Regions from separate parts of the Bradyrhizobium sp. UFLA05-153 genome, predicted to be linked through region 1. Evidence: predicted binding sites of a transcription regulator. Region 1 holds the regulator's gene; the other holds the start of a gene.
What was found. The regulator PhoB, encoded in region 1, activates phosphate uptake and scavenging genes when phosphate is short. The targets are predictions, from matches to a motif close to TGTCATNNANCTGTCAT.
Positions count from the first base shown of each region.

Region 2: the regulator PhoB is predicted to act here: its motif matches at 2,562-2,578, upstream of Q2941_RS00355 (Orn/Lys/Arg family decarboxylase).

Region 1 is NZ_JBBIAM010000072.1:25,938-31,263, reverse strand. Features, by position in the region: gene pstC (phosphate ABC transporter permease subunit PstC) at 1-575, shown strand, start outside; gene pstA (phosphate ABC transporter permease PstA) at 580-1,425, shown strand; gene pstB (phosphate ABC transporter ATP-binding protein PstB) at 1,422-2,240, shown strand; gene phoU (phosphate signaling complex protein PhoU) at 2,252-2,968, shown strand; gene phoB (phosphate regulon transcriptional regulator PhoB) at 2,983-3,690, shown strand; gene Q2941_RS32645 (GcrA family cell cycle regulator) at 3,773-4,285, opposite strand; gene Q2941_RS32640 (aspartate aminotransferase family protein) at 4,743-5,326, shown strand, end outside.
Region 2 is NZ_JBBIAM010000001.1:70,649-75,974, forward strand. Features, by position in the region: gene Q2941_RS00350 (GNAT family N-acetyltransferase) at 1-159, opposite strand, end outside; gene Q2941_RS00355 (Orn/Lys/Arg family decarboxylase) at 161-2,518, opposite strand; gene Q2941_RS00360 (universal stress protein) at 3,156-3,995, shown strand; gene Q2941_RS00365 (AAA family ATPase) at 4,025-5,326, shown strand, end outside.

The DNA.
Region 1 (5,326 bases):
TCTACGGCATGTGGGGTTTCTTTGTGCTGGGTCCGTTCCTGGCCAACACATTCCAGCCCTTCATGATCAAGCTGTTCGACGGCGTTCCCGTGCTGGGCGCGATCTTCGCCGGCCCGCCGTCCTATCTCAGCCTGTTCAACGCCTCGCTGATCCTGGCGATCATGGTGCTGCCCTTCATCACCTCGATCTCGGTCGACGTGTTCAAGACCGTGCCGCCGGTCCTGAAGGAAGCCGCCTATGGCGTCGGCTGCACCACCTGGGAGGTCGTGCGCAGCGTGGTGATCCCCTATACGCGTGTCGGCATCATCGGCGGGGTCATGCTGGCACTCGGCCGCGCGCTCGGCGAGACCATGGCGGTGACCTTCATCATCGGCAACTCCTTCCGTATCTCCTCCTCGATCTTCGCGCCGGGCACCACGATCTCAGCGGCGATCGCATCCGAGTTCGCCGAAAGCGACGGCCTGCACCAGTCCGGCCTGATCCTGCTCGGCCTCCTGCTGTTCGTACTCACGTTCTTCGTGCTGGCCGGTGCGCGGCTGATGCTGCTGCGGCTGGAACAGAAGGCGGGGAAGTGACGCCATGAACCCGATCTACGCACGCCGCCGCCGCAAGGACATCGTGATCCGCGGGCTCTGCATCGCAGCCGCCGCCTTCGGTGTGACCTGGCTCGCGCTGATCCTGATCACGCTGCTCTACAACGGCCTCACCGGTCTGAACCTTCAGCTCTTCGTCGCGGACACTCCGCCTCCGGGCTCGACCGAAGGCGGCCTGCGCAATGCCATCATCGGTTCGATCATCATGACCGTGATCGGCGTCGGCATCGGCGCGCCGCTCGGCCTGTTCGCCGGCACCTATCTCGCCGAGTACGGCCGCAACGACAAGCTGACCTCGGTGATCCGCTTCATCAACGACATCCTGCTCAGCGCGCCCTCGATCATCATCGGCCTGTTCATCTATGGCGCGGTGGTGGTGCCGATGCGCGGCTTCTCCGCGATCGCCGGCTCCCTCGCGCTGGCCGTCATCGTGATCCCGGTGGTGCTGCGCACGACCGAGGACATGCTGCTGCTGGTGCCGAACGCGCTGCGCGAAGCGGCCTCCGCGCTCGGCCTGCCGCGCTCGCTGGTGATCAAGCGGATCGCCTACCGCGCGGCGCGCTCCGGCCTCATCACCGGTGTGCTGCTCGCGACCGCCCGCGTTGCCGGTGAGACCGCGCCGCTGCTGTTCACCGCCTTGTCGAACCAGTTCTTCAGCCTCAGCCTGAACAAGACGATGGCGAATCTGCCGGTCACCATCAACAATTTCGTGCAGAGCCCCTACGCCTACTGGAAGCAGCTGGCCTGGAGCGGGGCGCTGCTGATCACCCTGACCGTGCTTGCCCTGAACATTGGCGCGCGCATTCTTGGCGCCGAGAGGACTGCAAAATGAGCGATCTGTCCGTTTCCGTAAGTTCCACCGGACGTCAGGCGTCGCCGACGCTGCCTGAGGCTCCGGCCAAGGTGACGGTGCGCAACCTCAATTTCTATTACGGCGAGCACCACGCGCTGAAGAACATCAACCTGACGCTCGGCACCAACCGCGTTACGGCGTTCATCGGTCCGTCGGGCTGCGGCAAGTCGACCCTGCTGCGCATCTTCAACCGGATGTACGATCTCTATCCGGGCCAGCGCGCCACCGGTCAGCTCATGCTCGACCAGACCAACATCCTCGACACCAAGCTCGACCTCAATCTGCTGCGCGCTCGCGTCGGCATGGTGTTCCAGAAGCCGACGCCGTTCCCGATGACGATCTACGAGAACATCGCCTTCGGCATCCGCCTCTATGAGAAGATCTCCAAGTCCGAGATGGACGACCGGGTCGAGAAGGCGCTGCGCGGCGGCGCGCTGTGGAACGAGGTCAAGGACAAGCTCAACGCCTCCGGCCTGTCGCTCTCCGGCGGCCAGCAGCAGCGTCTCTGTATCGCCCGCACCGTTGCGGTGCGTCCTGAGGTGATCCTGTTCGACGAGCCCTGCTCGGCGCTCGATCCGATCTCGACCGCCAAGGTCGAGGAGCTTATCCAGGAGCTCGCAGAGAACTACACGATCGCGATCGTCACCCACAACATGCAGCAGGCGGCGCGCGTCTCCGACAAGACCGCCTTCATGTATCTTGGCGAGTTGATCGAGTTCGACGAGACCAGCAAGATCTTCACGTCGCCCAGCGACCGGCGCACCCAGGACTACATCACCGGCCGCTTCGGCTGAGGAGACAGGAAATGGCTTCTGAACATACCGCAAAGGCCTTCGACACCGACCTCCAGGAGCTCACGCGACTCGTTGCGGAGATGGGCGGCCTTGCCGAGCGCATGATCGTCGATTCCGTCGATGCGCTGATCCGCCGTGACGTCGCGCTCGGCCAGCGCGTGGTGGCGACCGACGCCGAGATCGACGCGCTCCAGAAGAAGATCGAGGAGCGCGCCGTGCTCACGATCGCACGCCGGCAGCCGATGGCGGTCGACCTGCGCGAGATCGTCGGCGCCATGCGCGTTGCGACCGATCTGGAGCGGATCGGCGACCTCGCCAAGAACATGGGCAAGCGCGTCGCCGCGCTGGAGACTGATTTCCATCCGCTGAAGCTGTTCCGCGGCCTGGAACACATGACCGACCTCGTGCAGCAGCAGGTCAAGTCGGTGCTGGACGCCTATGCCGCGCATGACCTGCCGGCTGCGATGATGGTGTGGAAGGGCGACGAGGAGGTCGACGCGATCTGCACCTCGCTGTTCCGCGAGCTCCTCACCTACATGATGGAGGATCCGCGCAACATCTCGTTCTGCATCCATTTGATGTTCTGCGCCAAGAACATCGAGCGGATCGGCGACCATGCGACCAACATCGCCGAGACCGTCTTCTACATGATCGAAGGTCAGGCCATCGCGGACAAGCGGCCGAAGGGCGATATGACGACCTTCGCCACGACCGTGCCGAACACTTAAGGAGCGACGACGCTATGGGCGCACGCATTCTGGTTGTTGAGGACGAGGAAGCGCTGACCGAGTTGTTGCGCTACAACCTCGAAGGCGACGGCTACGATGTCGAGACGGTGATGCGCGGCGACGACGCCGACACCCGCCTCAAGGAGCACATTCCCGACCTGATCGTGCTCGACTGGATGCTGCCGGGACTGTCCGGCATCGAGCTGTGCCGCAGGCTTCGCGCCAGGCCCGAGACCAAGCAGCTGCCGATCATCATGCTCACCGCGCGCGGTGAGGAGAGCGAGCGGGTGCGCGGGCTTGCGACCGGCGCCGACGACTACATCGTCAAGCCGTTCTCGGTGCCCGAATTGCTCGCGCGCGTGAAAGGCCTGCTCCGGCGTGCAAGCCCCGAGCGGCTCGCGACCATACTCGCCTTTGGCGACATCGAGCTCGACCGCGAGAAGCGCCGCGTGGCGCGCTCCGGTCGGCCGATCGACCTCGGCCCGACCGAATATCGCCTCCTGGAGTTCTTCCTGGAGCATCCCGGCCGGGTGTTCTCGCGCGAGCAGCTGCTCGACAGCGTCTGGGGCCGCGACATCTATATCGACGAGCGCACCGTCGACGTCCACATCGGCCGCCTGCGCAAGCTGCTCAATCTCGGTCGCGAGCAGGACCCGATCCGCACCGTCCGTGGCGCCGGCTACGCGCTGGATGATCGTTTCGCGAAGGCGGAGCAGACGTAAAAAAGCGCGCCGGATGGCGTGCTGACGTTTCTCGATCAAGCGTCCCGGCCTTGCACCGGGACGTTGTCGTTTGTGGCTGAACTCAGCGCGTGCCGGGCTTGGCCGGTGCGCGGCGGCGGTCGGCGGCCGGCTGGTAGGCGACGCGCGAGTGCTGTGCGCAGTAGGGCAGGCCCGAGAGCGACTTGCCGCCGCAGAAGAAGAAATCCGGGCTCGAGGGATCGCCGACCGGCCAGTGGCAGGTCGCCTCGTTGAGCTCGAGCAGCGACAGGCGCTGGCTCATCGGAACGACATTGTCATAGGTGATCGGATCGGGCTCGACCTCGACCTCGAAGGCCTGGGCGAGGGCGGTGTTGCCGCGCGAGATCGGGCGGCTCACCCGCATCATGTGCTGCGCCGGGCGCGCCTTGCGCGGCCGGGGAGCCGCCGAGGACGGGCTCTTGGCGCGGCCGGACAGGCCCAGCCGGTGCACCTTGCCGATTACGGCGTTGCGGGTCACATTCCCGAGTTCGGCAGCGATCTGGCTGGCCGAAAGCCCGGCTTCCCAGAGCTTTTTCAATTGCTCGACGCGATCGTCGGACCAGGTCAAAACCGTCATTGCACCCTTCCCCTCGCCGCGCGCCTGCCAATCCCTTGGGGCCGCGTGGCGATGTCTAAGCCTCGAAAAACCCGTGCCGCCAGAATCCCTTAAGGCTCGCCGGGCGCGAAAACGCACCTGAACGCTACGCCGGTACATGAGGACTAAGAGGATCAGAACTGCTGCACGAGATGTCGTATCTGACAGGGGAAACGCTACAATATGGCGTGACTCCCGCGCAAGAGTCTGCGGCTCCGCGTCCACATGTTCCGTCGCTAAAAGAACTCAAAAATGCCACCGCAAGACTACGGCCGCACGCCTTGCAGGGCCTTCTGGCGGCATTGACAGCGGTTTTTCCAAGCATAAAATGGTGACACGTGCCGCCCTTAAAAGGCGGCACGTTTCGTTTTCCGGGCAGGTCAACGATGCGCTGCGCAAGGCAGTCTCGTGAGCCAGCCTCAACATTCAAGTGACCGTCATGACCAAAAGCGCCGCGACGCATTTGCTTCCCGTTTTCGCCAGGGCCGAGCTCGGCTTCGAGCGCGGCGAAGGCTGCTGGCTGGTCGCGACCAATGGCGAGCGCTATCTCGATTTCACCTCGGGTGTCGCCGTGAATGCGCTGGGCCATGCACATCCCGCTTTGGTCAAGGCCTTGCAGGAGCAGGCCACGAAGCTCTGGCACATGTCGAACCTGTTCCAGAGCCCGGACGGCGAGAAGCTGGCAGTCAGGCTCTGCAACGAGAGCTTTGCGGACTTCGTGTTCTTCTGCAATTCGGGCGCCGAGGCGATGGAATGCGTAATCAAAGTGGTGCGCCGCTATCACGCCTCCAAGGGCCATCCCGAGCGCTACCGCATGATCACTTTCGAGGGCGCCTTCCATGGCCGCACGCTGGCAACGCTCGCGGCGACCGGCTCGGCAAAATATCTCGAAGGTTTCGGCCCGCAGCTCGACGGCTTTGACCAGGTGCCGCATGGCGACCTCGAAGCCGTCAAGAAGGCGATCGGCCCACAGACTGCAGGCATCCTGATCGAGCCGATCCAGGGCGAGGGCGGCGTACGCTC
Region 2 (5,326 bases), on a different contig from region 1:
ATCGTCGGGCTCGGGCGCGCCGGTGCCCTCGACGTCCTTCGCCACGCCGTGGCGGACGTGATGGCGGTAGATCGCCCGCATCGCCTCGACGTCGCTGTCGCGCGAGGGCCGGACCAGGACCGGCTCATCGTTCGTGCGCATTGCACTGGTTTCGTTCATGCTACTCGGCCACCACGTAGGTATAGAGCCCGATACGGCCGGCGGCGTCGACCTCCTTGTAGACACCCTGGATTTCGACGTCGAAGCCTGGAAACGTGTTGAAGCAGGTTTCGAACATCTTGAGATAATCGATCATGGGTTTCGCGCGTTCCGTGAGCCGCTCGCCGGGCACGATGGTGGCGATACCGGGAGGATAGACCACGAAAGGCGTCGTCGCGATGCGGCCGGCGATGGCCTCGATCGGCAGATAGTCGACATCGTTGCGGATCAGGCAGCGCGCGGCGTCGCGCGGCGACAGCGCGATCTCCGGGAGGTGCTCAGGCAGGAACTGACGCGCCTGGAGCGCACTGACGTCGGCCTTGCGGAAGAAGCGGTGCATCTCCGCACAGAGGTCGCGCAGCCGCACGCCGGCATAGCGCGCCTGCCGTCGTTGATAGAATTCGGGGATGGCGTCCGCGAGCAGCGTATTGTCGTCGTGCAGCTTCTTGAACGCGACGAGCCCCGAGATCAGCGTGCCAGCCTTGCTAGCCTCGACGCCCGGCGTCAGCAGGAAGAGCAGGGAGTTGAGGTCGTTCTTCTCGGCAACGATGCGATTCTCGCGCAAGTATTGCGCGACGACGGGGGCGGGGATGCCGTGTTCGGCATAGGTGCCGGTGGCGCGATCGAACCCTGGCGTCAGCAGCGTCAGCTTGTTCGGGTCGGTCATGGCAAAGCCCTCGGTCATGCCGGGGAAGCCATGCCAGGTGCTGTCGGGACCGAGCTGCCAAAGCGCGGGATTGGTGGCAAGCTCGTCGGTCGAGAGCGTCTCCCAGGCGACGTTATGCGCGGCGCCCGGCCGGCTCACATCCGGAATGGCAACGCGATCGGGGACGAACGGCTCGAAGAACCAGCGCCGCTCGACGTTCTGTTCTTTCTCCTCGAACTCGCGGCGCATGGCGCGGATCTTCTTGCGCAGTTCGATGCCGAGGCGGATCGTGTCGTCCCACAGCACCTCGCCCGAGCGGCCCTTCATCATCTGCGCGCCGACGTCGAGGGAGGCGAACAGCGGATAGAACGGCGAAGTCGAGGCGTGCTGCATAAAGCTTTCGTTGAAGCGGCGGTGCTCGACGCGCCGCTTCTGGCCGCGGATATGGCGGTCCCTGATGTGGATCTGGGACGCCTGCGAGAAGCTCGCGAGCTGCTTGTGGGTCGACTGCGTCGCGATGATGCCGGGTGCGTCTGGCGTGAGGCCCGACAGACCCATGGCAAAACGCCCGGCATAGAGCGGATGAAACTTCATGAAGCCGGCCCAGGCCTCGTCGAACAGGATGTAGTCGCAGAGGTGGCCGATGCGCTTCAAGATCATCTCGGCGCTGTGGATCGTGCCGTCATAGGTGCATTGTTCGACGACGGCGACGCGGAACGGCCGTTCCCTGCGCCAGGCGTCGCGATCGCTGACCAGCGGATGATTGCGGATCGCCTCGCGCAAGGCCTTCTCGTCGAGTTCCTCCCAGCGCATCGGGCCGATCAGGCCCCAGGCATTGCGGATGGTCGGCACGTAGACAGGGATGCCGCCATTGATCATCAGCGCGCCGTGATGGGCAGCCTTGTGGTTGTTCCGATCGAACAGCACGAGGTCACCGTCGGTGACGAGTGCGCCGAGTGCAACCTTGTTGGAGGTCGAGGTGCCGTTGAGCACGAAATAGGTCTTTTCCGCACCGAAGATTTGGGCGGCTTCCTTCTGCGCTTTCAGCGCCGGTCCTTCGTGGGTGAGGAGATCGCCGAGATCGAGCACGGAATTGTCGAGGTCGTCGCGAAATACGGACTCGCCGAGATGCTCGACGAAGACACGGCCGATCGGGCTGCGGCTATAGAACATGCCGCCATTGTGGCCGGGGCAGGTCCAGAGCTGGTTGCCTTCCTCGGCATAGTCGACCAGCGCGCCGAAGAACGGCGTCTTCAGCGTCTCCGCATATTGCTTGAGCCGGCTGATCAGGTTCTTGGCGATGAAGGGCGGGGTCTCCTCGGACAGGAAGACGTAGCCGTCGATAAAGTCGAGCACCTCGACCGGCAGGTCCTCGAAGCGCTTGCGGCGGATCAGGAGGATGATCGGGAAGTCGAGACCGCGGCGACGCATCAGGTTGATCAGGGCGGCGGTCTTGCCCTCCAGCCCCTTCTTGCCCCAGTCGACCACCATGCAGCCGATGGCGGCGTCTGTCTGCACGGCGATCTCGGCATCCTCGAGCTTGCGGGCCCTCACGACCTCGAAGCCGGAGCGCTGGATCTCCTCGATGATCTGGTTGAAGCGGATGCCCTCGAGGTCGTCGGCATCGAACACCGGGGCGGCGAACAGGAAGTTGAAGCGCTTGAAATAGTCCATGGTGGGTCCCGAATAGCGAAGCCAACAGCTCTCGGCATATTCGATGACAGTTCGATGACAGCGTCGTCCCTGATGGGACGCCGCTGCCGACGTCTCTGTTTGTAGGGGCAGGCGACGCGTGGCTTTCCAGCGGACATGAGGTTGGCGGCACGGGGCGTCCTTTGGAGCGTCTTCGCAGCCGACGCGGTGATTTGCCCGAGGGGCCAGGAGCGATCACAATGATTGCGTCCGGCCCAACTGGACGATCAGCAATGGTTGCTTTCGCGCCTCTTCTCAGAGCGGAGCAGCGAGCAGCCAACCGCTTCTTGTAGTGGTCAAACTGAGACTCCGCGACGATGCAGAAGACCGTCGCGATGCCACCCGGTGCGTTCTTGATTGCCAGTGAACGATGAAAGGACGCAGGTGGCGATCGCCGTTGGAGAGACGACGTTATTTGCCAGCCTGACATCGAATGGCGCGTCAGGCAATACTATCATAAAGTGAGGCGGCGCCAAATGGAGGTCGAGAAGCCGCCGGGTGCTGGATGGCTGGCGCCTCACCAACGGTCTGCCTCGGCAACAGCTAGCATTCGGAAGTCACTGCATTGGGAGATGAGCAGCGCCGCATCTGAGATTTGTGTCCAGCATGGGGGTTGAGAATGAAAACGATTCTAGTACCGACCTACAACATGGCGATGATGACATCCGCGCTCGAGGTCGCGGTACGACTGGCGCAACGGACTGGCGCCTATGTCGAAGGTTTTCCGCTCCGGTTCAGCATACCTCAATATGTCGTCGCAGAGTTGGCTACCGGGCTCTCCTTGGATTCGTACCATGAGAGGAGTGAGGAGGAGATCGCCGAACTGCGTCGTTCATTCGAGGCGTTCATGTTGAAGCACGAGGTTCCGAAGGCGACCGCAAGCTCGAACCGGCCATGCTTCGACTGGTTCGATAATGCACCTGAAGGTGAGGATTTTGTCGGAAGTTATGGACGTGCTTTCGACATCATCGTAATGCCGCGGTCCGACGTGGATGCCGCCGGCCCTCACCGCCGCGTCATTGAGTCTGCGCTGTTCGAGAGTGGCAGGCCTGTCCTGCTGGCACCACCAGACGTGCCGAGAAGCATTGCGACAAACATCGTGATCCACTGGAACGGGAGTACCGAACAGGCTCGTGCAAACGCATTTGCGATGCCGCTGCTTCGTTTGGCCGAAAGGGTTACGTTGCTGAGGGTGATTGGCGGACAGGACGTGGCAGGCCCATCCGCGGACCAGATAGTTCGCCAATTGCAGTACAATGACATTCCCGCCAAACTGGTGAGCGTTGAACTGGGAGATCGCAACACCGGCGAGGCGGTCCTCGATGCGGCCAGAGCTCAGGGCTGCGATCTCCTGATAAAGGGAGCCTTCACCCGCAACAGGTTGCGGCAAATGATATTCGGCGGTGCCACCAGCCATGTCATGGAGCACGCGGATTTGCCTGTCCTGCTGGCGCATTAGCATCGTATCGCACAGGCCGTAGGTATGCCATGACCGGTATTGCAGAGTGGCTAGCATCGATTGGTTTGGGAGAGTACGCCCAGCGTTTCGCCGAGCACGCCATCGACCTCTCGGTCGTCAGCGATCTCACAGAGCAGGACCTCAAGGACCTCGGCGTCCTGCTTGGTCACCGGCGAAAGATTCTGCGCGCGATTGCAGAACTTAAGGGTGAAGTCCTTGTATCGGCCCAAAGGAGCGCCAAACCAGCGCCGCGGGACAGCGCCGAGCGGCGCCAACTCACGGTCATGTTTTGCGATCTGGTGGACTCGTCGGCGCTTGCTGCCCGACTGGATCCAGAGGACTTACGCTCGGTAATCGGCGCCTATCACGACTGCATCGCGGAGATCGTCGCGCGGAATGAGGGCATCATCGCGCGGTACATGGGGGATGGCGTGCTTGCCTATTTCGGCTACCCCCAGGCGCACGAGGACGATGCCGAGCAGGCGACACGCGCGGGGTTGGCGCTGGTCGATGCCGTAGCCAACCTCCGGATAGATTTCGGCGCCAAGCTACAGGTCCGCGTTGGGATCGCCACCGGCATGGTAGTCGTGGGCGATCTGACCGGCGAAGGCTCCGCCAAGGAGCAGGCGGTCATTGGTGAAACACCGAACCTGGCTGCTCGCCTGCAGCAGTTCGCCGAGCCCGGTATGGTGCTGATTTCCGAGAGTACGCACCAGCTCACCGCCGGATACTTCGAATACGGCGATCTCGGCTCTATCGCGCTCAAGGGTTGGGCGGAGCCGATACCGGCCTGGCAGGTGCTCGGGATAAGCGGTGTGGAAAGCCGTTTCGAGGCGCAACGCAAGACTCGATTGACACCGCTCATTGGGCGTAACGAGGAGATCGAGATGCTGTTGCGGCGCTGGCAGCATGCCGCGTCAGGCGAAGGCTGCGTGGTGGTTCTAACTGGAGAGCCAGGTATTGGTAAGTCGCACATCGCGCTGGCGCTTCAAGAGCGACTCCGGGCCGAACCACACATCACGGTGCGCCATTTCTGCTCGGCGCACCACACCAACAGTGCGCTGTATCCACTAATCGCCAACCTCGAGCGTGCCACCCGATTCGAGCGAGGCGAGACCCCGACGGAAAAGTTCGCCAAGCTTGAAGCTCTGCTCTTGCGGTCTGGCGCTGACGTAGACCGCGTGGTGCCGGCTCTGGCCAACCTTCTGTCGCTGCCGATCAGTGACCGCTATCGTCTGCCCGAACTGAGTCCGCAGAAACGCAAGGAAATGACGCTGGCGGCGTTCTTGGCTCAGCTCGAGGCATTGGCGGCGCGGCAGCCAGTGTTCCTC